2 regions of the Ferrimonas sp. SCSIO 43195 genome follow, and region 2 is predicted to be linked to the other one. Evidence: predicted binding sites of a transcription regulator. Region 2 holds the regulator's gene; the other holds the start of a gene.
What was found. Region 2 encodes ArgR, which controls arginine synthesis, uptake and breakdown. Its sites were predicted from a motif close to ANTGAATANNTATTCANT; they were not measured.
Positions count from the first base shown of each region.

Region 1: J8Z22_RS08715 (YjiH family protein) is a predicted target of ArgR. The motif match lies at 9,405-9,422, and genes of this name have one in related genera.

Region 1 is NZ_CP072679.1:1,845,423-1,857,596, reverse strand. It holds gene J8Z22_RS08760 (MalY/PatB family protein) at 1-83, opposite strand, end outside; gene J8Z22_RS08755 (DUF368 domain-containing protein) at 168-1,088, shown strand; gene J8Z22_RS08750 (SAM-dependent methyltransferase) at 1,154-1,963, opposite strand; gene J8Z22_RS08745 (GGDEF domain-containing protein) at 1,960-3,408, opposite strand; gene J8Z22_RS08740 (hypothetical protein) at 3,770-3,967, opposite strand; gene J8Z22_RS08735 (M23 family metallopeptidase) at 4,140-4,958, opposite strand; gene J8Z22_RS08730 (dihydroorotase) at 5,040-6,386, shown strand; gene J8Z22_RS08725 (hypothetical protein) at 6,450-6,920, opposite strand; gene J8Z22_RS08720 (SIMPL domain-containing protein) at 6,932-7,639, opposite strand; gene J8Z22_RS08715 (YjiH family protein) at 7,855-9,225, opposite strand; gene yejK (nucleoid-associated protein YejK) at 9,518-10,540, opposite strand; gene J8Z22_RS08705 (YejL family protein) at 10,618-10,845, shown strand; gene J8Z22_RS08700 (DUF3413 domain-containing protein) at 11,051-12,174, shown strand, end outside.
Region 2 is NZ_CP072679.1:363,408-375,581, reverse strand. It holds gene rpmA (50S ribosomal protein L27) at 1-184, opposite strand, end outside; gene rplU (50S ribosomal protein L21) at 201-512, opposite strand; gene ispB (octaprenyl diphosphate synthase) at 787-1,755, shown strand; gene mdh (malate dehydrogenase) at 1,820-2,758, opposite strand; gene argR (transcriptional regulator ArgR) at 2,968-3,438, shown strand; gene J8Z22_RS01820 (Dyp-type peroxidase) at 3,504-4,448, opposite strand; gene J8Z22_RS01815 (ammonium transporter) at 4,715-5,965, opposite strand; gene glnK (P-II family nitrogen regulator) at 5,980-6,318, opposite strand; gene nrfA (ammonia-forming cytochrome c nitrite reductase) at 6,536-7,843, opposite strand; gene narQ (nitrate/nitrite two-component system sensor histidine kinase NarQ) at 8,047-9,747, shown strand; gene J8Z22_RS01795 (response regulator) at 9,740-10,363, shown strand; gene J8Z22_RS01790 (YacL family protein) at 10,354-10,734, opposite strand; gene J8Z22_RS01785 (SlyX family protein) at 10,876-11,088, shown strand; gene def (peptide deformylase) at 11,088-11,633, shown strand; gene J8Z22_RS01775 (COG3014 family protein) at 11,633-12,174, shown strand, end outside.

The sequences.
Region 1 (12,174 bases), 1.5 Mb from region 2:
AGCGGCAGCACATCCCTGCCGGCGTACTTTTGCCACTTCAGGCTGTCACTCTGGCGACGGTCGATGTATTTTTCAAACTCCATCTGCGGCTTCCCCTTGTCCATCCACGACTTTTCTACATTCAGCCCCTATAATGCCGACTATCTTACTCAGTTACAGCTTTCTCTATGACATTGGATATAAAAACCTTCCTGAAAGGACTGGCCATGGGCGCCGCCGATGTAGTGCCCGGCGTATCCGGGGGTACCATCGCGTTCATTACCGGCATCTACGACACGCTGCTGGAAAGCATTCGCCGCATCAACCCCAGCCTGTTTGGTCTCTGGCGTCAGCAAGGCTTTAAGGCAGTATGGAATCACATCAACGGCTCTTTTCTGGTGACTCTGTTGTCCGGCATCGGTATCAGCATCGCGTCACTGGCCAAGGTGATCTCCTATCTGTTGGTGAATCAACCCATCGGCCTGTGGAGTTTTTTCTTCGGCCTGATTCTGATCTCCATTGTCCACATCGGCAAACAAATTGAAGGTTGGTCGCCGCAGTTGCTGCTGTCACTGCTGGTAGGCGCCGGCTTCGCCTACCTGATCTCGGTGGCCAACCCACTGGCGTTGGACCCGACGCCAGTCAATATTCTGATCGGCGGCATGATCGCCATCTGCGCCATGATTCTGCCAGGCATCTCCGGCAGCTTTATTCTGCTGCTGCTGGGGCTGTATGCGCCGGTGCTCGGTGCGGTGAAAAGCGCCGAGCTGACTACCATAGCCATCTTCCTGTGCGGCTGTGTGCTGGGACTGCTGAGCTTCTCTCACCTGTTGTCGTTCCTGCTACGCCGCTTTCACGGTGCCACGCTGGCGTTTCTAACCGGATTATTGATCGGTACTCTGGGCAAAATCTGGCCCTGGAAGCAAACACTGAGCTGGCGGGTAAATTCCAAAGGAGACCAGGTGCCACTGCTGCAGGAAAACCTGTTGCCGGGCCAGTTTGAGTCCATTACCGGCGAGCCCCATCAACTCTATCTGGCGCTGGCCTGCGCCGTCGTAGGCTTTATGGTGGTGCTGGTACTGGAGAAAGTGGGGCAGCGACACCATTAGCCCCCCAAAACCAATCAACATAAAAAAAGCCTGAGCACTGCTCAGGCTTTTTTATTGCGTCGAGATCAGCTGCGATTGCTGATCTTTTCTCGAATGTCATCCACGGTGGCCCCAAGACGAGCCAGAGCCTCTTCATCGGGAACTAGCTCTTCACACGGCGGCATCACTGCCGTGGTGTACTGCTTCATCGGCGCCCGGGCCAGATTTTTCAGGGCAACCCAGTCCATTCTCGGCTCAGTCACCGGCAAAGTGGCCGCCTCATACAAACACACCGGGTGATCTTCCGGGTAGTACTTCAATAGCTTATCCACCAGCACCTGCCGCTGCGACGCGTCCCCTTCAAAGCTGGTGCAACTGGTGTCGCCGGCAACCGCGATCTGCCACAGCACCATGTAACAGTGTGGCGTGGGCGGCACCTGAAACATCGACAGAAACCCGGCCTCAAAATGACTCATACCCCGATTACCGGGATCGATGTTCAAATCGGCGATAAGGCAATCGTCGGCACCGATCCCTGGATGGTTTTGTGCCGGCAGGCCCAGTGCCCGCACCTCGTTCACCGACCACTTGGAGATCGACGCAAACACATTCGGGTGACCGTACAAGGCCAGTACCACCCGCTGCCCGGCGGCCACCGCACTGACCACCTCGTCGGTCATCGCTCGATAGGATTTAGGCCGAGAAGATTGCTCATGGTAATGGCGCTGCAGCGAACGCGCTTTGGGGTTCAGCCCCTCGAGGTATTCCTCTGCCACCGGGTGCGCCACCAAGTAATAGACCTGATCCGCATGGCGAATCTGACTCTCGGTGAACTTACTGGTATGACGGGGAATGCTGATCCCCAGGCCCACCACATCCAAACGTCCCTGTGTCATGCGTAGCTTCCTTTAAAAGTTTGTACCTGATTACCGCCGCCGTCGCGAATCTCATCCAGCACCCGATCGGCCCTCAGGATCATCTCTGCCAGATCCCTCTGACGGTTGTAACCGCACACGCCAACGCTGACGGTAACAGCCTGCCTCAATTCCAGCTCTTCCGGCGGTATCGCTTCTGTCTCCAACCGAATCTGCTCGGCGATGGATTCCGCATTGGGCCGCGATACTCCGGGTAACAGCAGCGCCAACTGGTTACCGCCCAATCTGCCCAGCAGACTGTCGCTGCTGCCATGCCGGTCCACCACCTGGCTGATCCTGGCCAGCACATCGTCACCGACGCCATAGCCGTACTCAAGATTGATGTCCCTGAGACCGTCCACCTTGAGGATCAATACTGAGATGGGCGTGGACGGATCCAGTTTGGCGCACTGTCCGGCGGCGCTTTGCAGCCAGAAGGTGCGGCTCATGCCCCTGGTAATGGCATCGTAATGAGCCAGGTTGCGAAAATGGTCACGACTGCGTCCCATTCGGCGGTTAGTAATGAACATGCCCAGCAAGCCAATTACCACGGCGGCGCTGACGGCAATGACCCCGCGACTGCGATTGCGCTCACTCATTAGCTGCGCTTCCTGAGCCCGCTGCAGGGCCTGCGCTTCCTTGACCTGATTCTCCTGCTGCAATGCGTTCATCTCAATTTTTTGCACCGCAAAGGTGATTGAGTTGAGCTTTTTCAGATACAGCTCTTTCAGTTCAAGAGCCGCGGCATAATACTCCGCCGCCTGTTTAAACTCACCGGCGGCAAAACTGACTTTGGCCCTCAGCACTTCAATTTCGTACGACGATTTATCCTGAGCCAAGTACCTAAGTTCATTCGCGGAATCATCAATGTGCTCTCTGGCTAGAGCCAGATCGCCCTTGCCGAGATAGGCCTTGGCGTACAGCAGGTGCAACGAGTCTCTGGCGTAATCGATATTATTTTCAGTATAGAGTTGTTCAGAGTCCGCCAGGACAGTCAACGCTTCGTCGTATTTTTCAAAGTGGATCTTCACATCGGCGTAATACAGTTTCCACATGATAATCTCGTAATTATTACCATCCGTATGACACCGCTCACGAGATTGTTCTAGTTTCGCCAATACTTCTTTATAACTGCCTTTGAGTTTTAAAATATGCTGATCAACCATGCTTTCCATACAAGTGGATTCAGCCCCTTTCTGGCGATACAATTTCGCCCTTTCCATATAATAAGAGGCACTCTCATAGTCATCGATAAGCGTGTAATGATTGGCAATGGTGGACAACAGATCGAATTTAATCGCATCATCATCGACACGATCAATATATTTTGAGGCATCGAGAAAAAGCCGGATCGACTCGACAAACTCACCTAAGGCGGCAGCATTAATGGCCTGTATCTTGCTGCTGTAGATAAACTCTTTATACAACTTATTTTCCAGCGCACACTGGGCCGCCAGTTGCGCCCGCTCATAGGAGCGCCGATACTGCCCTACCCCTAAATGGCTCACTGCCGCCACCTGCAAGGCCTTACAAAACTCGTTGGGCTTCAGATAATTAAAGCGCTGCAACAACAACTCCGTTTGCTGCAGCGCACTCTTAGGATCTTCTTTTGCCAGATCGAAAAGAAACTCCAACTGCTGGCTTTTATCGTTAACATCATTCTCGGCAGACCATGCCGGCAGGGACAGGCAACAAACTAATACGACAAACCACACATAACGCATTTGCTGATATCCCAGGTTCACAATGTCACGATGTTAAATAAGCGAAGATCACCATCTAGACTCTTTAAAAATGAACGAAAAGCAACAATCCGTTCAGTGAAGAATCATCATCGCCGCTGGCAATCAGCTGTTCAATCTGCTGCTGACCTTCGGCTTCCAATTCAAATTCTTGGTATACCTGCTTCGGATCCACAGAGAAACGCTGGCTCAACTCCGCGTCCAAACCCAACTTGATTAACAACTGTTGTGCTTTGGTAGACATCACACACTCCTTGTGCAATTGAAAAAAGAAAAGATGTCTCCACATCTGGCCCGCTACAGCCTGAGAAATATCCCTATTTCAGGCACTCCTCAGAGCAAATGGCCGTCAGAGGTCGACATCTGGATGCTATCAACAAGCTCAGTGATGCTCAACCACTAAGTTGATTCTGAAATCATTTTTTCTGTTTCTCTGCCATCTTTGGAACCAGCAACTGGGGATCCAACCGCTCACCATACCAGTTGATGCGCCAGTCCAAGTGCGCACCGGTTACTCGCCCGGTGGCGCCCACTTCGGCCACTTCCTGGCCCTGGCTGACCCGGGTTCCCGGCGTCACCAGCAGCTTAGACAGGTGCAAGAATGTGGAGGAGACTCCATAGCCATGGTCGATGATCAGAGTACCGCCGGAATAGAACATGTCCGGCACCGCCAGGGTGATCACCCCGTCGGCGGGCGACACCACCCGAGTACCGGTGGGCGCCGCCACGTCGACGCCAAAATGAGGACGTTTAGGGACGCCGTTGTAGATGCGCTGGCTGCCGTACACGCCGGTAATGGGGCCGGTCAGCGGCCAGATAAACTGCTGCTGCCAGTACAGGGCGTCGGAGTCGGTGGCCCGCGCCTGCCTCACCTGGGCACTGTCTTTACGGGCCCGGGCGATGGCCTCGGGGTCCGGCTCCATGATGTTCTTAGCAATGCCTTCGATGCTCTGAGTCCGGTAACTGCGCTGACTGATCTCTATATCATGGGTGTCAGTGCCGCCGTTTGGGCCAGTCACTTTCAACTTGTGACTCAGGGGCGCGTCACGTCCGAAGCCAATCACCAGATTGCCATCGGCATCCACCCGCACCGCTTTGTCGTTCAACCACACCTGGCTGCCCGGGGCAACTTTAGCCCGAATTAACGAGCCCTGTGTCAACGCCCCCTGCAGCTCGAGAGCAGCAGTTTGTGAAGCAAAAACTGACAAAATAACAACAATCAACCTGAATATCATCGCACTTCCTTATAGGCGAAACCGAGCCCAGTCCGCTATTATAAGCGGCGCCTACACCCTTACAAGAGCATAAACGCCGCCATGAAAACCACATTGATAAAAAATGCGACCCTGCTTAACGAGGGCATTCGCCAGCAAAGTGACCTGCTGATCGATGCAGGACGCATCGCCCGAATCGCTCCCGCCATTGACGCCCCGGCCGGGGCCGACGTCATCGACGCCAGCGGAAAGCTACTCATTCCCGGCATGATCGACGACCAGGTTCATTTCCGTGAGCCGGGACTGACCCAAAAAGGCAGTATGGCCACCGAATCCCGTGCTGCGGTCGCCGGCGGCATCACCAGTTTTATGGAGATGCCCAATGTGAATCCTCAGACCACCAATATCGATGCGCTGGAAGCCAAATACCAACGCGCCGCAGAGGTGTCTGTGGCCAACTACGCGTTTTATCTCGGCGCCACCAACGACAACCTAGAACAGATCAAAAACCTGGATCCCCAGGCCGCCTGTGGCATTAAAATCTTCATGGGGGCGTCGACCGGAAACATGCTGGTGGACAACAAAGACACGCTGGAAGCCATTTTTGCCAACGCGCCGGTGCCGATCGCCACCCATTGCGAAGACACGCCGATGATCGACGCCAACGAGGAAGCGGCCCGGGCCAAGTTTGGTGACGCGGTACCGATGAAACTCCATGGCGAGATTCGCTCCCGCGAAGCCTGCATCAAGTCCTCGCGCATGGCGATTGAATTGGCGAAAAAGCACGGCGCCCGGCTGCATGTACTGCACATCACCACTGCCGAAGAGTTGGCCCTGTTTGAGGCCCATAAGTCTCTGGACAGCCTGAAAGGGGCCAACATCACCGCCGAAGCCTGCGTCCATCACCTGTTCTTCTCCGACGGCGATTACGACACGCTCGGCAGTCAGATCAAATGCAACCCCTCGGTGAAAACCGAACGGGATCGCCAAGCGATTCTGGACGCAGTAAAGCGCGATGTTATCGACATTATCGCCACCGACCACGCCCCCCATACCTGGGAGGAGAAGCAGAACACCTATTTCAAGGCGCCATCTGGTCTGCCTCTGGTACAGCACGCACTGCAGTCGCTGTTCGAACACTATCATGACGGTAACCTGAGCCTGGAAACCATCGTCCAGAAAACCAGTCACGCCGTGGCAGAACGCTTCAACTTGAAGGAGCGTGGCTACCTGCGCGAAGGCTACCATGCCGATCTGGTGTTGGTGGATCTGGATAAGCCCTACACGGTCAACAAAGACAACCTGTTGTACAAGTGCAACTGGAGTCCGTTTGAGGGCCGCACCTTCCGCTCCACCATCGCTTCTACCTGGGTAGGCGGCGTTCGAGTCTTCGATGGCAGTACCGCCACCAGCGAGCCGGTAGGCCAGCGGCTGCAGTTCGACCGTTAACTCCCTGCCGCGATCAAAAAAGCCTGAGCAATGCTCAGGCTTTTTTGTTTTCTCCGGGCCAGTCTACAACCGCAGCTTATCGTTACCATCGGCACTGGCAGAAACCGGGGCCAAACTCTGATGGTGCCACATGCCATTTTCAGGATAAGGCACCAGTTGCGCCTCAGTACCCGCCTGGCTCACCAGCTCCTGAATCGCCTTCCAGGTCTGCTGCCCCTGCTCTGTGAGTCGGTAGTGGTACTCGTACTCAGGCTTGCGGAACATCAGAATGCCCTTCAGTGCCGGTAGATAATCTTTCGAGGCATACTCCATCGGCAAAAACGCTTCCCTATGGTGCCCCTTAGCATCGACATAACTCACCTTGGTCATCACCGGTCCGGCCAAGTGCTTACCAACAGGCACCTTAAAGCAAAGTTCAAACTCGTCGGCCTCCACCGCTGACAGCACCTGCGTCGGCTGCAGGAACTGCTGTTCCGGTGGGGCACACACACAGCCGGCCAGCACGGTGACCAACACCAAAATCCAATATCGCATCAGCCTGCCCCCTAATCGACCAAGTAGTATTCCACGGTGGAAACTACTCTAACTTTTTTCACATGGGGGGTAGTTGAATCTCGGTCACGAATCGAGAAAATGCCCTGCTGAGCCCGTTTTATCTTCCCCAATGCACTGCTGGAGTCCTGAGCAAACCGCTCTGCCACTTCCCGTGCATTGCGGGTGGACTGCTCAATCATTTGGGGTTTCAGTTGGTTAAGCTCGGTAAACAGAAACTCGGTTCGCGCATTGTAATCTTCCGATGCCAGGTTGACCCCTTGCTTAGCCAGGGTAAACAGCTGCTGACGGGCCGTGATCACGGTCGCAACTTTGTTGGTGTATAAGGTGACGGTGGCGGTACCGCTGTAACGAAGCGGCGATTGCTCGGCACCATAAGACTGTGCCAGCTTGTCGGTGACTTCCGGGGTATTAAGGGTGATCTCGCCATCGCCAAAGCCCTGGCGCGCTAAAAACGCCCTCACCTGCTCCGCCTGTCGCTCCAAAGAGTCGTATACCTGAGTCAGGTCGTTATCGGCGACGGAGAAACGAATCGGCCAGATGGCAATGTTGGCGTCCACCTCTTGCTCCGCCAACCCTTTGACCACCACGGTTCGATCCAGCAGCTTAAATTGCTGCATTCCTTGACTCAAAATCAGTGCTGCCAGAGCCATGGCCACGGCCAAACTGAGGCCAAGAATTAAAGACGAGCGGTTAGACATCCTTTTCCTCCCAAAAGAGTTAGTTATATGTTTTATCAGGGTCTAAAGCCGTAGAGGCCACGACAGTTATATCATGGGCGAGCAGTTCATGCCTCCCCTATCCACGGGGCAGTCCCCGTTAAGGGGGATCACCGCCCCCTAATACTCAACAGCGACCACCGCATTAAAAAACAAAAGGCCAGCGATTGCGCTGGCCTTTAGGAGTGTGAGCATCATCAGAAAATCAGGTGTGCCATCAATGCGATCACCGGCAGCGACACCAGGGTACGCAACAGGAAGATAACGAACAGCTCAAACACATTGATTGGAATCCGGCTACCCAACAGCAGTGCACCGACCTCAGACATGTAGATAAGCTGCGTCACCGACATCGCCGCAATCACGAACCGGGTCATCTCATTGTCGATGCCAGCGGCAATCACCGAAGGGATGAACATGTCGGCAAAGCCAACCACCATGGTCTCAGACGCTTCCTGAGCAAAGGGGATCTGCAGCAACTCAAGCAGCGGTACAAAAGGGGCCCCCAACCAGGCAAACAATGGGGTGTATTCGGCAATGATCAGGCCGACGGTACCGATCGCCATAACCACGGGCAAAATACCAAACACCATGTCGACGGCATTTTTCACGCCCTCTTTAGCCACGCTCAGCGGGCTGTCAATTTTATCCACCGTCTCCAGGGCATTGAGATAGCCATAAGACAGGACGCTGTGACCGGCAGGGATCATCTCCGCATCCGCAGGACGCTTGCTGCCATCAATCAGCAGGTCTTTCTTGTTGCGCAGTGGCGGCAGGCGAGGAACCACCACGGCGACCACAAAACCGGCGATACAGATAGTGGCGTAGAAAGGCACAAACAGATGTTCCAGGCTGACCTGGGCAATCACCACCAGGCTGAAACTGATGGAAACCGCAGAGAAGGTCGTGCCGATCACCGCGGCTTCACGCTGGGTATAGCACTTGTCTTCATACTGCTTGCTGGACATCAGAATGCCGACACTGCCATCCCCCAACCAGGAGGCCAGACAATCAATGGCGGAACGGCCAGGCAGGTTGAACACCGGGCGCATGATCTTCGTCAATAGCGTACCGATCAACTCCAACAAACCAAAATGGGTCAGCAACGGCAGCAGCAAGCCGGCGAAGATAAATACCGAGAACAAAGTGGGCAGCAGGTCACCGAACACAAAGGCGCCGGTATCCCCACTGGTGACCATTTCTGGGCCACTGCCGGTCACCACCATGATCACAAAAGCCGCACCCAGCAGGCGAGTCACAAACCACAGCGGCGATACGTTCAACAGACCATTGAGAAAGCTGTTGTTGGTGACAAACGCCGGACGCAGCAGTTTAGTCAGGATGGTCAGCACCCCCATCAGAACCACTACCACGGCCACTACCGACGGCAAAGACTCACCGATAACGGACTTCAGGCCATTAGCCAAAATGGCGATGGGGATGGTCAATCCCTCTCCTGACATGACCGGAGTCATGAACAACAGAACCCCCATCAGGGAGGGCAGCAAAAACAGCAGCAGGTTTCTGCTGGTTTTCAACTGAGCGTCGTTTGTTGCTTGCTTGTGCATGGTTGTGCCTTTCATTCTTATCTTATGCGTCTGCCGGCCCCTGTGAGCCCTGCGCAGCGCCGAAATGCGATTCGTATAACACGAGTTGCTGCGCAGGTTAGCCCAAAGATGAGGGGTTGTAAAATATAAATTCTTCCAATTTGCATAAATATGGCGCCAAAACACCAATTAATATAAATAATGAATAAAAATTCGCTTTACCAGCAAGGTTTTGTAGCGGTTAATTTTTACACCTTATAAACAAAAAGGGCCCTGAGTTATCCTCAGGGCCCCCTCTTTTATGCGATCTCGCTCACGCTTTCAAGCGTCTTTGCAACTGATCCAACAAATTTGGTGGCACCCCTTTGATGGTCAGAGTGTCATTGCGCTGATCCCAGACCACCCGCTCCCCCAGATGATGGGCATCAAAACTCACCGATACCCCGCCGCCGGTGCCAGAGAACTTCTTCAGTTGCCGTAGGGTGCTTTGATCGCCGGGAAACGCCTCTTCCAGGTCATATTCACCGGCAGAAGTAAACTGGTAGAACTCTTCCGCACCATGATCGGCAAACTCATCGGCAATGTCTTTCAACTGCACTTCACCACCGGCGGTAATCTGAGTTTTGCAGTAATCAAACACCGCATCTCGACACTGCTGCTGTTCATCCTTATCCAGATCCGTGGTCGCCACATAGTCTTCCAGTGCCTGCACCAACTGCTTATTCTGAGTTTTGGTGTTGACCCCTTCGACACAGCCCATAAAGTCGAGGAAGAAGTCGGCTACCTTGCGACCCGCCCGGCCTTTGACAAAGGAGATGTATTTTTTCGAGCTTGGATCGGCCTGCCATTCAGTCAGATCGATACGCGCCGCCAGCTGAAGGTTCGACAGATCCAGGTGTTCGCTGCCGTGAACCTCCATCTCCTGAGACACGGAAACGCTCGGCTTAGGCGACATTAGGGCCACAAACAGGTAGTCACACGCCACATGGTTGTAGGCCGCCATCAGCAGGTAGCCCCCCTGAGCAAAATCGTATTTGGCCAACTCTTTCTCAAGTAATTGACTGGCCTGGCCGCTGTATTCCACAAATCCGAGGTTGCCAGTGCGCCATTGAGTCAACGCCTCTTTAAACGCCTCATTGGCCTCGCCATCCCCTTCAGGGACACCAAAATAGCCGAAGCCCTTACCGGCTTTAGCGGTGTAGAGACGATGCAGCTCCGCAAGCAGCTCATCCAGTGCATCTGAGTGATTCAGGGGTTGGGGACGCAAGCGGCAGCGCAGTTGGCCATCGGGTTCCCGCTGCACCGCATGCAATATTGCTTGTTCGATCTTAATCATCTTTTTCCTGGTGTTAGTGGTTAGCGTTCAGATCCGCTATTATACTGCGCCTTTAATTCAACATCACAGGAAAAGCCATGGCTATTCTGTCTAAATACAGCAACGACGACGTAGAAAGCTTGCTGAACGAGCTGATTCTGGTACTGGAAAAGAATGAGACCCCTACGGATCTCGCTCTGATGGTACTGGGAAATGCCGCCACAGACATCATCAACCGCAACATCGCTCCCGGTTCCCGCAAGCGAATTGCCGAGCAGTTCGGTCAGGCCCTGGCCGCCTCGGTCGACAGCCGCGCCGACGCCTGATTCACGGCTTTCGGTTCAGGGTACGCCCTGAACCGACACGGATTCGGCCACTCACACAAAGCCATAATCGCAGCGGCTAGCCGCACTCATTCCTGCCTGTAGAGCAAAAACCGTTTCCAAACCGGTAGATTTACACTAGCTTGCTGGTATAGCGCCTTTTTTCCGCTTAGGATATGGGCTCAAACTTAGGTAAATTACGACGTTCATGCACGCATCCGATCTGCAAAGAGACAAAGTATCCCGCCTGGTCACCTGGGGCCATTGGTTCGCCTTCTTTAATGGACTGCTGGCCAGCGCCATCGCCGTGCGCTACGTCAAGCTCATTGGTTGGCCCGACACCCTGCTGGCTCAGTTTTACTCAGTCATCACCCTGCTTGGCCACTTCTCCTTTGTCAGCTTTGTGGTTTTTCTGCTGTGTCTGTTTCCACTGACGCTGATTTTACCCTACTCAAAAATTCTTCGGGGTTACGCGGCACTGTTGGCCACGCTGGCTCATACGGTGCTGGTGTACGATATTCTGGTGTTCGACCATTACCGCCTGCACCTGAATCCCTTTGTGTTCGACATCTCGTTTTCCGATCTGCCACAGCTGATTAGTACCCCCTGGCTGCTGATTCTTCCTGCGGCCATGCTGGCGATACAACTGCTGGTCGCCAACGGCCTATGGAAACGCATCGAACGCCTGAACCGGCGTAACTGGGGCGGAAAGATTGCCACCGTGATGCTGAGTGCCTTTTTGGGCGGCCACCTGATTCACATCTGGGCCGACGCCAATGTGTACCAACCCATCACCAAAATGGATGAGATGCTGCCCCTGCACTACCCGGCCACCGCCCGCAGCTTTATGGCCAGTCGTGGCATTGTCGATGAGGAGACCCTGGCAGAGCGCACCTCGACGGCGCGCCCCACGTCACAGCTCAACTACCCGGTTAAACCGATGCAGTGCCAGGCCAGTGACTCGCCCGATGTGGTGATTATCGCAATCGACGCCCTGAGGCAGGATCTGGTCAATGAACAAACCATGCCCTACCTGAGCCAGTGGAGCCAGGGCAGCCATGTCTTCAGCCACCACTACAGTGGCAGCAACGACGCCGACCAGGGCCTGCGCAGCCTGTTTTATGGCTTGCTGCCCGCCTACGAAGACTCATTGCAGGCAGACCAGCATCAGCCGATCCTGACCTCGGTGCTGGCCCAGCAGGGCTATCGACTGAATGTGGTCGGCACCACTGTCAGTGCCAGCGAGCCGAAGATGGCGGTAATGTTCAAAGGCATGACCCTACACCCGGAGGCCGCCTTTGACTCCGCTGCCGATCGGGACATCAACAGCAC
Region 2 (12,174 bases):
TTGCAAACAGAGTGTGATCTTTACCGATGCCTACGTTGGTACCCGCGTGGAATTTAGTACCACGTTGACGAACGATGATGTTACCAGCCAGTACAGACTCACCACCGAAACGCTTTACACCAAGGCGTTTGCTTTCTGAATCGCGGCCGTTACGAGTAGAACCGCCAGCTTTTTTGTGTGCCATTTCTCAGTAACTCCGATTAAGCGTTGATGCCAGTGATCTTAACTTCAGTGAACCACTGACGGTGGCCCATCTGCTTACGATGATGCTTACGACGACGGAACTTAACGATCTTAACTTTATCGCCACGACCGTGAGTCACAACTTCAGCAACAATCTTGCTGCCATCAACATAAGGAACACCAACCTTTACGTCTTCACCGTTAGCAACCAGAAGAACTTTATCAAATTCAATGGTGCTGCCGGTTTCAACGTCTAGCTTCTCCAGACGAAGAGTCTGGCCTTCGCTAACACGGTGTTGCTTACCACCACTTTGGAAAACCGCGTACATAGTAAAACTCCGCTTCACACGCCGACCGCGCCTTATGGGGTCAGGGTGTGGCTTAAAACTTGTTGACAATGGGCGGGCATTCTACGCCAAGGACACAAAACAGGCAAGCACTACGATGAAAAAGATCGCAAAAGGATCCGACCATTTTGAGGATCACCGCAATGAATCGCTAAATGCTGCTGTTATGATTGCGGAATTTGGGTAGAATTCGCTTCCATACTGAGCACATTATACTTACAGCTGCCGATTTTGGCAGCCCAAAGCCGGATAAATTATGGACCTGAACGCCATCCGCCAATTGGCCGACAACGACATGAAGTTGGTCAACCAGATGATCTACGACCAGTTGCACTCTGACGTAGTACTGATTAACCAGTTGTCCTTCTACATCATCAACGGGGGCGGCAAACGCATGCGGCCACTGTTGACCCTGCTGGCAGCCCAATCGGTAGATTACCAAGGCGACAACCACATTCGCCTGGCGGCCATCATCGAATTTATCCACACTTCGACGCTGCTGCACGATGACGTGGTGGACGAGTCCACCATGCGCCGCGGCCGTGAAACCGCCAACGCCCTGTTCGGCAATCAGGCCAGTGTGCTGGTGGGTGACTTCCTCTACACCCGTTCATTCCAGATGATGACCGAGATGAAGAGCCAGAAGGTGCTGGAAGGGCTGGCCGAGGCCACCAACGTACTGGCAGAAGGGGAAGTGATGCAGTTGATGAACTGCAACGATCCCGACACCACCGAAGAAAATTACATGCAGGTGATCTACTGCAAAACCGCCAAGCTGTTTGAGGCCGCCACCGGCCTTGCCGCCGTGGTGGCGGAGCAGGATCCGGCCATCTGCGACGCCCTGGCCGATTACGGCCGCTATCTGGGCACCGCCTTCCAGTTGGTGGACGACGTGCTGGATTACACCGCCGAAGCCGACGAGCTGGGTAAGAACATCGGTGACGATCTGGCCGAAGGCAAACCGACGCTGCCGCTGATCTACACCATGGAGAAGGGCAACGACACCGAGAAGCAGATGATCCGCGCCGCCATCGAGAACGGCGGCACCGAAGAGATCGATCCGATTCTCAAGGCCCTGCACCACTGTGGTGCCCTGGAGTACACCATGCAGCGCGCCAACGAGGAAGCCGACAAGGCCATTGCCGCCCTGGCGGCCCTCAAGGACAGCCCGGCCAAAACCGCGCTGGAATCCCTGGCCCGCATCGCCGTGGACCGCCGCAGCTAAGAGATCGTCAATCAAAAAAGGCCTCCGATGGGAGGCCTTTTTTATTGCGGATTCAACGCCGGCTTTAGCCGTTCACAAAGGCCTCGCCCTTGCTGATGTCCCCAATCAGGGTATCCATCATTTCGGCCACGGCCTGCTGCTCAAACGCACTCAACTCACCGTAAGCCTGCACCTCTTCAACACCGTTACTGCCCAGCAGCACCGGTTGAGCGAAGAAGCGGCTGTGCTCGCCATTGCCTTCGACATAGGCACACTCGACCACCCCTTGCTCACCCTGCAAGGCACGCACCAGGGCGGTACCGAAGCGACAGGCTGCCTGGGCCATGGACAGGGTGGCGCTGCCGCCACCGGCCTTGGCTTCCACCACCTCGGTGCCGGCATTCTGAATGCGGTCGGTCAGGCTGGCGATTTCATCGTCACTGAAGCTGACGCCCTCAACCTGGGACAGCAGTGGCAAAATGGTGACGCCACTGTGGCCGCCAATGACATTGATCTTGACCTCATCCGGCTGCAGCCCTTTGGCCTCGGCAATGAAAGTTTCGGAGCGAATCACGTCCAGAGTGGTGACCCCGAACAGGCGGCGCTTGTCATACACACCGGCGTTTTTCAGCACTTCGGCGGCGATGGCCACAGTGGTGTTCACCGGGTTGGTGATCACCCCGATGCAGGCACCGGGACAAACCTCGGCACACTTGCCCACCAGGTTGCGAATGATGCCGGCGTTGATGTTAAACAGATCGGAACGATCCATGCCGGGCTTACGGGCAACACCGGCGGAGATCAGCACCACATCGGCGCCTTGCAGGGCCGGGGTCGGATCTTCTCCGGCAAAGCCCTGAGCATTGACGGCGGTAGGGATGTGGCTGATATCAACGGCAACCCCTGGAGTGACGGGAGCGATGTCGTACAGGGCCAGGTCTGTGCCCTTTGGCAGGTTCAATTTCAACAATAATGCCAGGGCCTGTCCGATTCCCCCGGCCGCACCGAGTACTGCTACTTTCATGGTGTTCTCCATCTATCCTTTGATGTGACATGGATCGCGTTTCTATTTCTGCGCCCACCATACCCAAACAGGCGTTTAAAGGCAATTTTACCAATCTCTTATTGACCCGGTCCCGCCGACGTGGTGAGGTCAAACATCCGCCGCCGGTTGCCTATCTTCAGGCAGTTAGGCAAAATGTGAATAACAACCAAGAAACAACGAGCTGACACATGAAGTCTACCCGAAACCAGGATGAGCTCATCCGCGTGTTTAAATCTCTGCTGAAAGAGGAACGATTTGGCTCCCAGGGCGAAATTGTGACCGCGCTGCAAGCCGCCGGTTTCAGCACCATCAATCAGTCCAAAGTCTCTCGGATGTTGAGCAAGTTTGGAGCGGTACGCACCCGCAATGCCAAACAGGAGATGGTGTACTGCCTGCCGGCCGAGCTGGGCGTGCCCACCGCCACCAGCCCGCTGAAGAACCTGGTGCTGGACGTGGATCACAACGGTGCCATGATCGTGGTGAAGGCCAGCCCCGGTGCCGCGCAACTGATTGCTCGCCTGCTGGACTCCATCGGCAAGCCGGAAGGCATTCTTGGCACCATCGCCGGCGACGACACCATCTTTATCGCCCCCACCAATGCCGACAACATCAACCACGCCCTGGAAACGGTCAAAGACCTGTTCAACTACAAGGGCTAAGCCAAACAACCCAAGAATTAAAAAAGGCCCGCTCAATGCGGGCCTTTTGCTGTTAGTGCGGAAGCTTAGCCAGCCGCCTGCTCCATAAAGTCCAGCGACGGTGCGAAAAACGCCGATCCGGTGACCGCCTGGGTAAAGTTAAGCAGGTGATCGTAATGGCCGTGGCCATCGCCGTGGATCATCGACTTCAGCTGAGCTTCGAAGTGAGCCGGCGTGCGGCAGCAGCTGATGAAGAACAGCCCCTGCTCCATCATGTCGCCGTAAGGCATGCTCTGGCGCAGAATCTCCATGGAGTTGCCATCGGCGTCTTTGAGGTTAGTACGCTTGATGTGACAGGTCAGCGGCTTATCCTGACTGGCGTATTCCTCATTCTCCACCTTGGTACGGCCAATGGTGTCTTCCTGCTGTTTCTGGCTGATGCTGTTCCAGCGCGCCATCTGGTGCTGATACCTCTGGGTATGGATGTAGCTGCCGCCGACAAAACCGGCGTCTTCGTCGCCCACCAACGCCACAGTGCGGCGATGGCTACCCTGAGGGTTCTCGGTGCCATCGACGAAGCCAGTCAGGTCGCGGTTATCCAGGTAGCGGAAACTGCGCACCTCCTCCACCAACTGCACCAGTCCCTTGAGACGGTGACACACCTCCATGGCGGCGATGTGGTTGATGTCGAGACGATCGGAACGGATATGAACGAAGATGTCTACCGGTTGCACCGGGGCTTTGCGGTCGTCTTGCTCGAAAGAGGGAAACGGCCGCAGCTGCTGTGGACGCGCCTCGGGGTAGAGGGTATCCCAATAGTTGGCCCCAATGGCCACAAATCCATTAAAGGCGGAATCGGCATTTTGATCCACCGAGGCCTGCAGCCACACAGCAATCTCGGCCAACACCTTACGCAGGGTCGGCTCGGCCTGATCTTCCGCATTAAACAGCAGATACAACCCATGAAGGTTGCCCTCTGCACACACCCCTCCCTGTTCGCGAGGCATATCGCTCCCTGTGTTTGTGGTCATCGTTGCTCCTGATTACCTAGAATACAAAATAATACCGAACAACATAAAGATATAATCGTCATCCTGTTAGGAAGCCAGTACTTTATCCCGCCGGCATCCGCCCAGTGTGCCTGATGGATCGCGCCCTGACTTTGCTCCAACGCATGAACTGGGGTGAACAAAATGAAAAACCGTCCCTTTTTCCGTCCCCGCCGCCGCCACTGGCGGCCGAAACACAAAAACGCCTTCCGAAGAAGGCGTTGTCAGGGTATCGACAGGGTTCGTGCTTAGTTGCTGCCTTTGACCGTCACGAACTCCGGATAGGCATCGATGCCACAGTCGGCGATGTCCATGCCCCGATACTCCTCCTCTTCGGTGACTCGAATGCCCATGGTCAGCTTCAGAGCCAGCCACACCAGCAGGCTGGCGCCGAACACCCAGGCAAAGATGATCAATGCCCCCAGGGCCTGAGTGCCAAAACCGGCATCGGCGTTGGACAGTGGCACCGCCATCAGGCCAAACAGGCCGCAGACACCGTGTACCGAGATGGCGCCCACCGGGTCATCCAACTTAACTTTGTCCATGGCGACGATGGAGAACACCACCAGACCACCGGCCGACAAGCCAATGACCCCCGCCAGCATCAGCGACGGCGACAGCGGGTCGGCGGTGATGGCCACCAGCCCGGCCAGGGCACCGTTGAGAATCATGGTCAAATCCGCCTTGCCCCACATCAGCTTACACACAATCAATGCCGCTACCGCGCCAAAGGCCGCTGCCGAGTTGGTATTGACGAAGATCTTGGCTACCGCCGAGGCGTTTTCCGCATCGGACACCAGCAGCTGGGAGCCACCGTTGAAGCCAAACCACCCCAACCACAGAATGAAGGTTCCCAGGGTTGCCATCGGCATGTTGGAACCGGGGATGGGGTGCACGCTGCCATCGGCACCGTATTTGCCCTTACGGGCGCCTAAGAGGAGCACTCCTGCGATTGCCGCTGCCGCACCGGCCATGTGAACAATGCCGGAACCGGCGAAATCCACGAAGCCCAATTCAGAAACAAAGCCACCCCCCCAGGTCCAATATCCCTCAACTGGATAGATAAAACCGGTAAGGACAACAGCAAACACCAGGAATGCCCACAATTTCATACGCTCTGCCACGGCCCCGGACACGATGGACATGGCGGTGGCCACAAACACCACCTGGAAGAAGAAGTCCGACTCCAGGGCATGATCCGCCCCCTCGGCCTGAGTGCCAATCAGGCTGCCCAGACTCGGCAACCAGCCCGCTTCGGCGTTATCGACGTACATGATGTTGTACCCCACCAGCAGATACATAACGCAGGCAATGGCATACAGACAGATGTTCTTAGTCAGAATTTCGGTGGTGTTCTTGGAGCGGACCAGGCCCGCTTCCAACATGGCGAACCCCGCCGCCATCCACATCACCAGGGCGCCGGACATCAGGAAGTAGAACGTATCCAGTGCAAATCGTAATTCGGTTACCGTGGTACCCAGTTTTGATAACTCTTCCATGGTTTCCCCCTCCGTTAAATCGCTTCTGCGTCGTGCTCGCCGGTACGAATCCGCACCGCCCGCTCCAGGTCATACACAAAGATCTTGCCGTCACCGATTTTGCCGGTGTGGGCGGCCTCGCTGATCACCTCGATCAGGTGATCCACGTTGTCGGCAGAGGTGGCGATCTCCAGCTTCACCTTTGGCAGAAAATCCACCTGATATTCCGCACCGCGATACAGCTCGGTATGGCCCTTCTGACGCCCAAAGCCTTTGACTTCGGTGACCGTCAGCCCTTCGACGCCGATGCCGGCGATGGCTTCCCGAACGTCGTCCAGCTTGAACGGTTTGATGATTACGCTAACCAGTTTCATGTCCAATCCCTCAACCAAAATCAGTTAACCAATCCTTTACAACTCCCGTGCCAAAAATTTATTTCTTTATATTTCAAAAACATGGATTAAACGACAAAAACGAGCAGCATGGTTATGCACCAAAATAAGCATGGTCATTCAGTGAGTGCCCCAAATTAGTGCAGCCACAGCCACAAAAAAGCCCCGCCGAAGCGGGGCTGGCAGTCACACCACAAACTCAGTCGGTTTTGCCCGGGTAATTGGCGTCCCACTGGGGCAGCACGGTTTTCTTAAACTCGGCCTTTTCGGCCCGCAGTTTCTCCATGTCCAGCCCGACCACCGCCTGGGCCTTGGCCTTGGTGGAGATGTCCGGCACCGGTACCTCGGCCATGACGCCGTTCATTGCCAGCACCCGCGCCAGCATCGCCCGGGCCTCGGCACTGCGCTCCAACGAGGTACCCAGTACCCGCATCGCTTCCGCCGGGTTGTGGGCATGCACCCCGTGTGACGCAATGGCGTAATCCCAACGCCACTGGGCATGGCGGATGGCGGTCAGCGCGTCCTTCATCTGCGCCTCGGTCGCACCGGCATCCCAGGCCGCTTTGGCCTCGAAATGGGCCTTGACCAACTGGTCTTCCGCCTGCAGCTTCAGATCATTGACCTGCTTCTTGTAACCGGCGATCACCTTCTCCAGGGTCTCTTTATCCTGGTCATGACAACGCTTACAGGTGAACTCGAACTGATCGAACGGATTGCCGACGTTGTGATCGGTAAATTTGCGCCCGTCGGCATTGGTGACCTTGGGCATGTGGCAATCGGTACAGGAAACGTCATTGCGGCCGTGAGGCCCGTTACGTGAAGTCTCGAAGCCGGGGTGCTGAGCCTTAAGCATGGGCGCCTTAGACAGTTTGTGGGTCCAGTCCTTAAACTGAATGGCGTCGTAATAGGCCTCCATCTGTTCCACCGAGGTGCCGTTATCCCAAGGGAACTTCACCATCACGTCGGGCTTGGTAAAGTAGTACTCCACATGGCATTGGCTGCAGACCATGGTCTGCTTGTCTGACTTGGAGGCGGTCTTCCACTCCAGTCCGGCGGTCTTCAGGGCCCGTTCGGCAAAGGGCACCGACAGCCTCAACTTAATCTTGTTGTCGTGGCAGTTGCCACAGCCGATGGCATTGGTGATCTGATCGCCGCCCTTGGCCCACTTGCCGTGGAAGTATTCCTTTTCCCCCTCGGTTTCAATCAAGCGTGGCACATCCGGACTCTTGCAGGACCAACAAGCCATGGGCATCGGCCCATCCTCTTTGGTCTTGGGTGCCCCGGTACGCAGGGTATTGCGCAGATCGGTAATGGTGTAGTGATGGCCCCGGGCCTTGTTGTAGTCCTTAGCGAAGCCATAGCCGGCCCACAACACCACCAGCCTGGGGTCTTCACCCAGCACATCCACGATCTCTTTGCTCTGCTCCGTCTGCTGCCAACTGGCATACTGATTCTTAAACTTGGCAAACTTGCTGCTGTCCGCCTCAGTGACCGCCCACGCCCCCATCGGGACACACAAGCCGACCAAAATGGCCATTCGTTTCATCCTGTTCACGATTGCGCTCCACTATTGGTTGTTTGTTTGAATCCAATTACTGCCCACTAAGAATAGATAACCTGAATTATTTCGCCTCCCCGGACGGCGGTGGCTTGTAATTCCAGCGACGAAGGCGATAGGCTTGGCGCACAGTCTCTAATTGTTGCCGCTCCATGACCCGAACCAAAAGCCTGTCGGCCACCGTGCTGTCGCTGATCGTCACCGTCATCTTTATCTTTGGTGGTCTGGCGGCGTTTTCCCTGATCACCCTGATGTACAGCGTCGATGACGCCAAGGCGATCAACGCCTCCGGCTCCCTGCGCATGCGCTCCTACCAGCTGATCTTTCTGGCCAACAGCGAAAGTGGCACCCTGGATAAGAAGATTCAGGAGTTTGAACAGATCCTCTACTCCGACGAACTGGGCAAGGCCCGCAGCTGGTACAACCCGCAAAGACTGCATCAGCAATACGATCAGGTGATGGCCAGTTGGCAGCAGATGAAGCGCTATGCGGTCAACGGCAATTCCCGCTCCTACGTCAACGAGGTGCGCCAGTTTGTTGACCAGATCGATGGCTTGGTGGCGATGCTGGAGCAACAGGCGGAAAACAAGATCATGCTGCTGCTGGCCAGCCAGCTGATGGGACTGTTTACGGTAATGGGCATGGGGTTCTGGTTGATGCGGGGCATCAGCCGGCGGGTATTGCACCCGCTGCAACAGCTGGAAAATGCCGCCCTGTCCATCAGCCGGCGCAAGTTCAATCTGGACCTGCCCAGCAGTGACTTCCATGAGCTGCAGACCCTCAGTGATACCTTTGAACAGACCGCCCGGGAACTGGAAAGCCTGTACAGCAACCTGGAACAGCAGGTAGAGGAAAAAACCCAGGAGCTGGAACAGGCCAACGCCGGCCTGCTGTTCCTGTACCAGACCTCACTGTGGTTCCACCGTGACCGCCTCGGCAGCGACACCCTGACCCAGGCCCTGGACCGGTTACGCAAGCACAGCGGCGCCCACGGCATTCAACTGATGATCGACGAACGCCCGGATCTGGACGTGGCCCTGGGTGACACCGGCCAGAACGGCCCCATCTCCACCCGCGAACCACTGATTTTCGAGCAGGAGCGCCTGGGCACCCTGTCGCTGTTCGGCCACCAGCCATTGCCGCCGCAGCTGCTGCACAACTTCACCATCATCGTTGCCCGGGCCGTATTGCTGGACCGGGCCTCACAGCAGCGCGAGCGCCTGTACCTGATGGAGGAGCGCGGCACCATTGCCCGGGAGCTGCACGATTCCATGGGCCAGGTGCTGGCCTACATGAAGATTCAGACCTCGTTGCTGAAACGCGCCATCTCCAGCGGCAATGATGAGCTGATGGAGCAAACCTTAAGCGAGATTACCTCCAGCACCAATCAGGCCTACCAGCAACTGCGAGAGCTGCTCAGTACCTTCCGCCTGACCATCTCCGAACACGATCTGCAAGCCAGCCTGGAACAGATGCTGGCGCAACTGGAGTCTCGCACCGAGTCTAAGCTGACCCTCAACTACGAGCTCAACTCGCCGTCGCTGTCGGCTCAGCAGCATGTCCATATTCTGCAGTTAAGCCGTGAAGCGGTGCTGAACGCCATCAAGCACTCCGGTGCCGATACCATTACCCTGCGCGCCTGCGCCGCCCTGGATCAGCAGATTGAACTGAGCGTGTGCGACACCGGCGTCGGCATTGAGAATCTGAAGGAGAGGGAAAATCACTTCGGAATTGGTATCATGCATGAGCGCGCCCGCAAACTGGGAGGCGACTTACAGTTTATCCCCAACACAGGCGGAGGCCTGTGTGTAAAAGTGACCTTCCGACCACAAGAGGAAACCACCCATGAGTGAGACCAGGAGCGTCATGGTCGTCGATGACCACCCGCTGTTGCGCCGAGGCATCTGCCAATTATTGACTCTGGATGACCGCTTTACCCTGTTTGCCGAAGTGGGGTCCGGGGTCGACGCGTTGGCGGCCGTCAGCGACGACGAGCCCGACCTGATTCTGTTGGATCTGAACATGAAAGGCATGTCCGGCCTCGACACCCTCAAGGCCCTGCGCCAGGAGCAGGTCACCAGTCACATCGTCATTCTGACCGTCTCCGACGCCGCCGAAGACGTACGCACCCTGATTCAGTCCGGCGCCGACGGCTACCTGCTCAAAGACAGCGAACCGGAACAGATCCTGGACCAGGTGGAGCTGGTGCTGAACGGCCAACAGGTGATTACCGAACGACTGCAGGCCTACCTGTTGTCCAGCAACGAAGAGAGCGACGGCTGGTGGCAGGAGCTGACCCCAAGGGAACAGGAGATCGCCCGCCTGATCGCCGAAGGGATGAGCAACAAGATTCTGGCCGAGAAGCTGTTCATCAGTGAAGGCACCGTCAAGGTGCACGTCAAAAACCTGCTGCGCAAAACCGATTGCCGTTCACGGGTGGAACTGGCGGTTAAAGTCCTTCAGGGCTGACGACGGCGGCCGGTGCCGAGAAAGGTGTGCCAGCTGCTCAGCAGTTGGCACAGGTCTTCCAGGCCACAGCAGGCCGCGCTTTCGGCATCGTAATACTCGATGTCCGGCTCCAGGTCATGATCCTGCTCCATGCCCAGGGCGGTGGCCTTCAGATCCACCTCCCCCTGCTCCAGCACCAGTGCCCACTCCCCCAGCAACAGCTGTCGCACTTCAAACGGGTCGCTGAGCGGCGCCTGCAGTTGTTGCAGTAACTGCTCCACCGCTTCGGGCCGATTCAGTTCCTCGGTCAGCAGCCGGCCGAAGGCTTCGTGTCCCATGGACATCTGAGCAAGACGCTCACCGGTCAATCCGGATTTGAACTCGTATTCCATATCAGGGTCTTAAAAATAGATTGAATTCGAAAGTGTAACCTACAGTGGCCCATAAGGCTGTCCACTGGCTGAACGCTTGGACATGAAACCGACACCACATTCCACTATCATAGTTAGCCAAATTGAATTGAGCAGTATCCCATGTCCGATTTAGAACACCGCATTAGCGAGCTGGAGTCCAAACTGGCCTTCCAGGAGATGACCATCGACAGCTTGAACCAGACCGTGGTTGATCTCAGCCAGCAACTGGAACGGCAGCAGCGACAGCTCAAACAGCTGGCGGAAAAACTGCTGAACGCCGGCCATAGCCAGATTGCGTCGGCGTCGGAAGAGACCCCACCACCCCATTATTGATGATGACAGACGCCACCACGCCACCCCCTCTGACCATCGCCCTGCTGGGCGAGGCGGTGCTGCGCCAGCCGGTTCGTCAGCTGAGCCTCCCCAGCGACGAGGCCAGATCCCTCAGTGAGCGTATGCTGCAACTGATGCTGAGCCGCAGCGGCGTCGGCATCGCCGCCCCCCAGGTACACCACAGCCTGGCCCTGATGATCATCGCCTCCCGACCCAATGTCCGTTATCCCCAGGCTCCGGTGATGGCGCCACTGGTGATGGTCAATCCCAGGTTGCTGAACCAGGCCCAGGCCTGCAACCAGGATTGGGAGGGGTGCCTGTCGGTGCCCGGCATCCGCGGCCTGGTCAGTCGTCCCGATTGGGTTGAGGTGGCCTACCAGGATCTCGACGGCGGCCTGCATCAACGCCGACTGGAAGGGTTCGTGGCGCGCATCTTCTGCCATGAGTACGACCACCTGCAGGGACTGACTTTCCTGGATCGGGTCGACAACAACCGCAACCTGATGGCCACCGAGGTGCTGGCCAGACAGATGGAGCAGCCTTAATGCGATCCCTTATTTTGCTGCTGATGACCCCACTGCTGCTGGCCGGTTGCGCCTCTCGCGGCCTGCTGGAGTCCTACCCTCATCAACTGGATGAGGTCAAAACCCAGCTCAGCCGTGACAACGGTCAGCCACTGGTGCCCCTGCAAAACGGCCTCGACAGCCAGGATGGGCTGCTGTACGCCCAAGAGGCGGGACGGGTGGCCCTTCTGCAGGGCGATTTTGACCAGAGCCGCGGCTATTTCGAACAAGCGATGGCACAGTACGACCAGCGGGACTGGAAAGCCATGGTCAGCCTCACCGATCTGAGCGCCCAGGCCGCGGCCAGCACGGTGTCCGATCAGCTGATCCCCTACCGTGGCCAGGCCTACGAACGGATCATGGTGCACCAGTATCAGGCGCTCAACTACCTGTTCAGCGGCGATCTTAGCGGCGCCACCGTCGAAGCCCGCCGCGCCGACCAGGCCCAGACTCTGGCGCTGCAGGCGTACCGCAACCGCGACGAGGTCAAAACCCTCAACAACGCCAGCATCAACGCCGAATT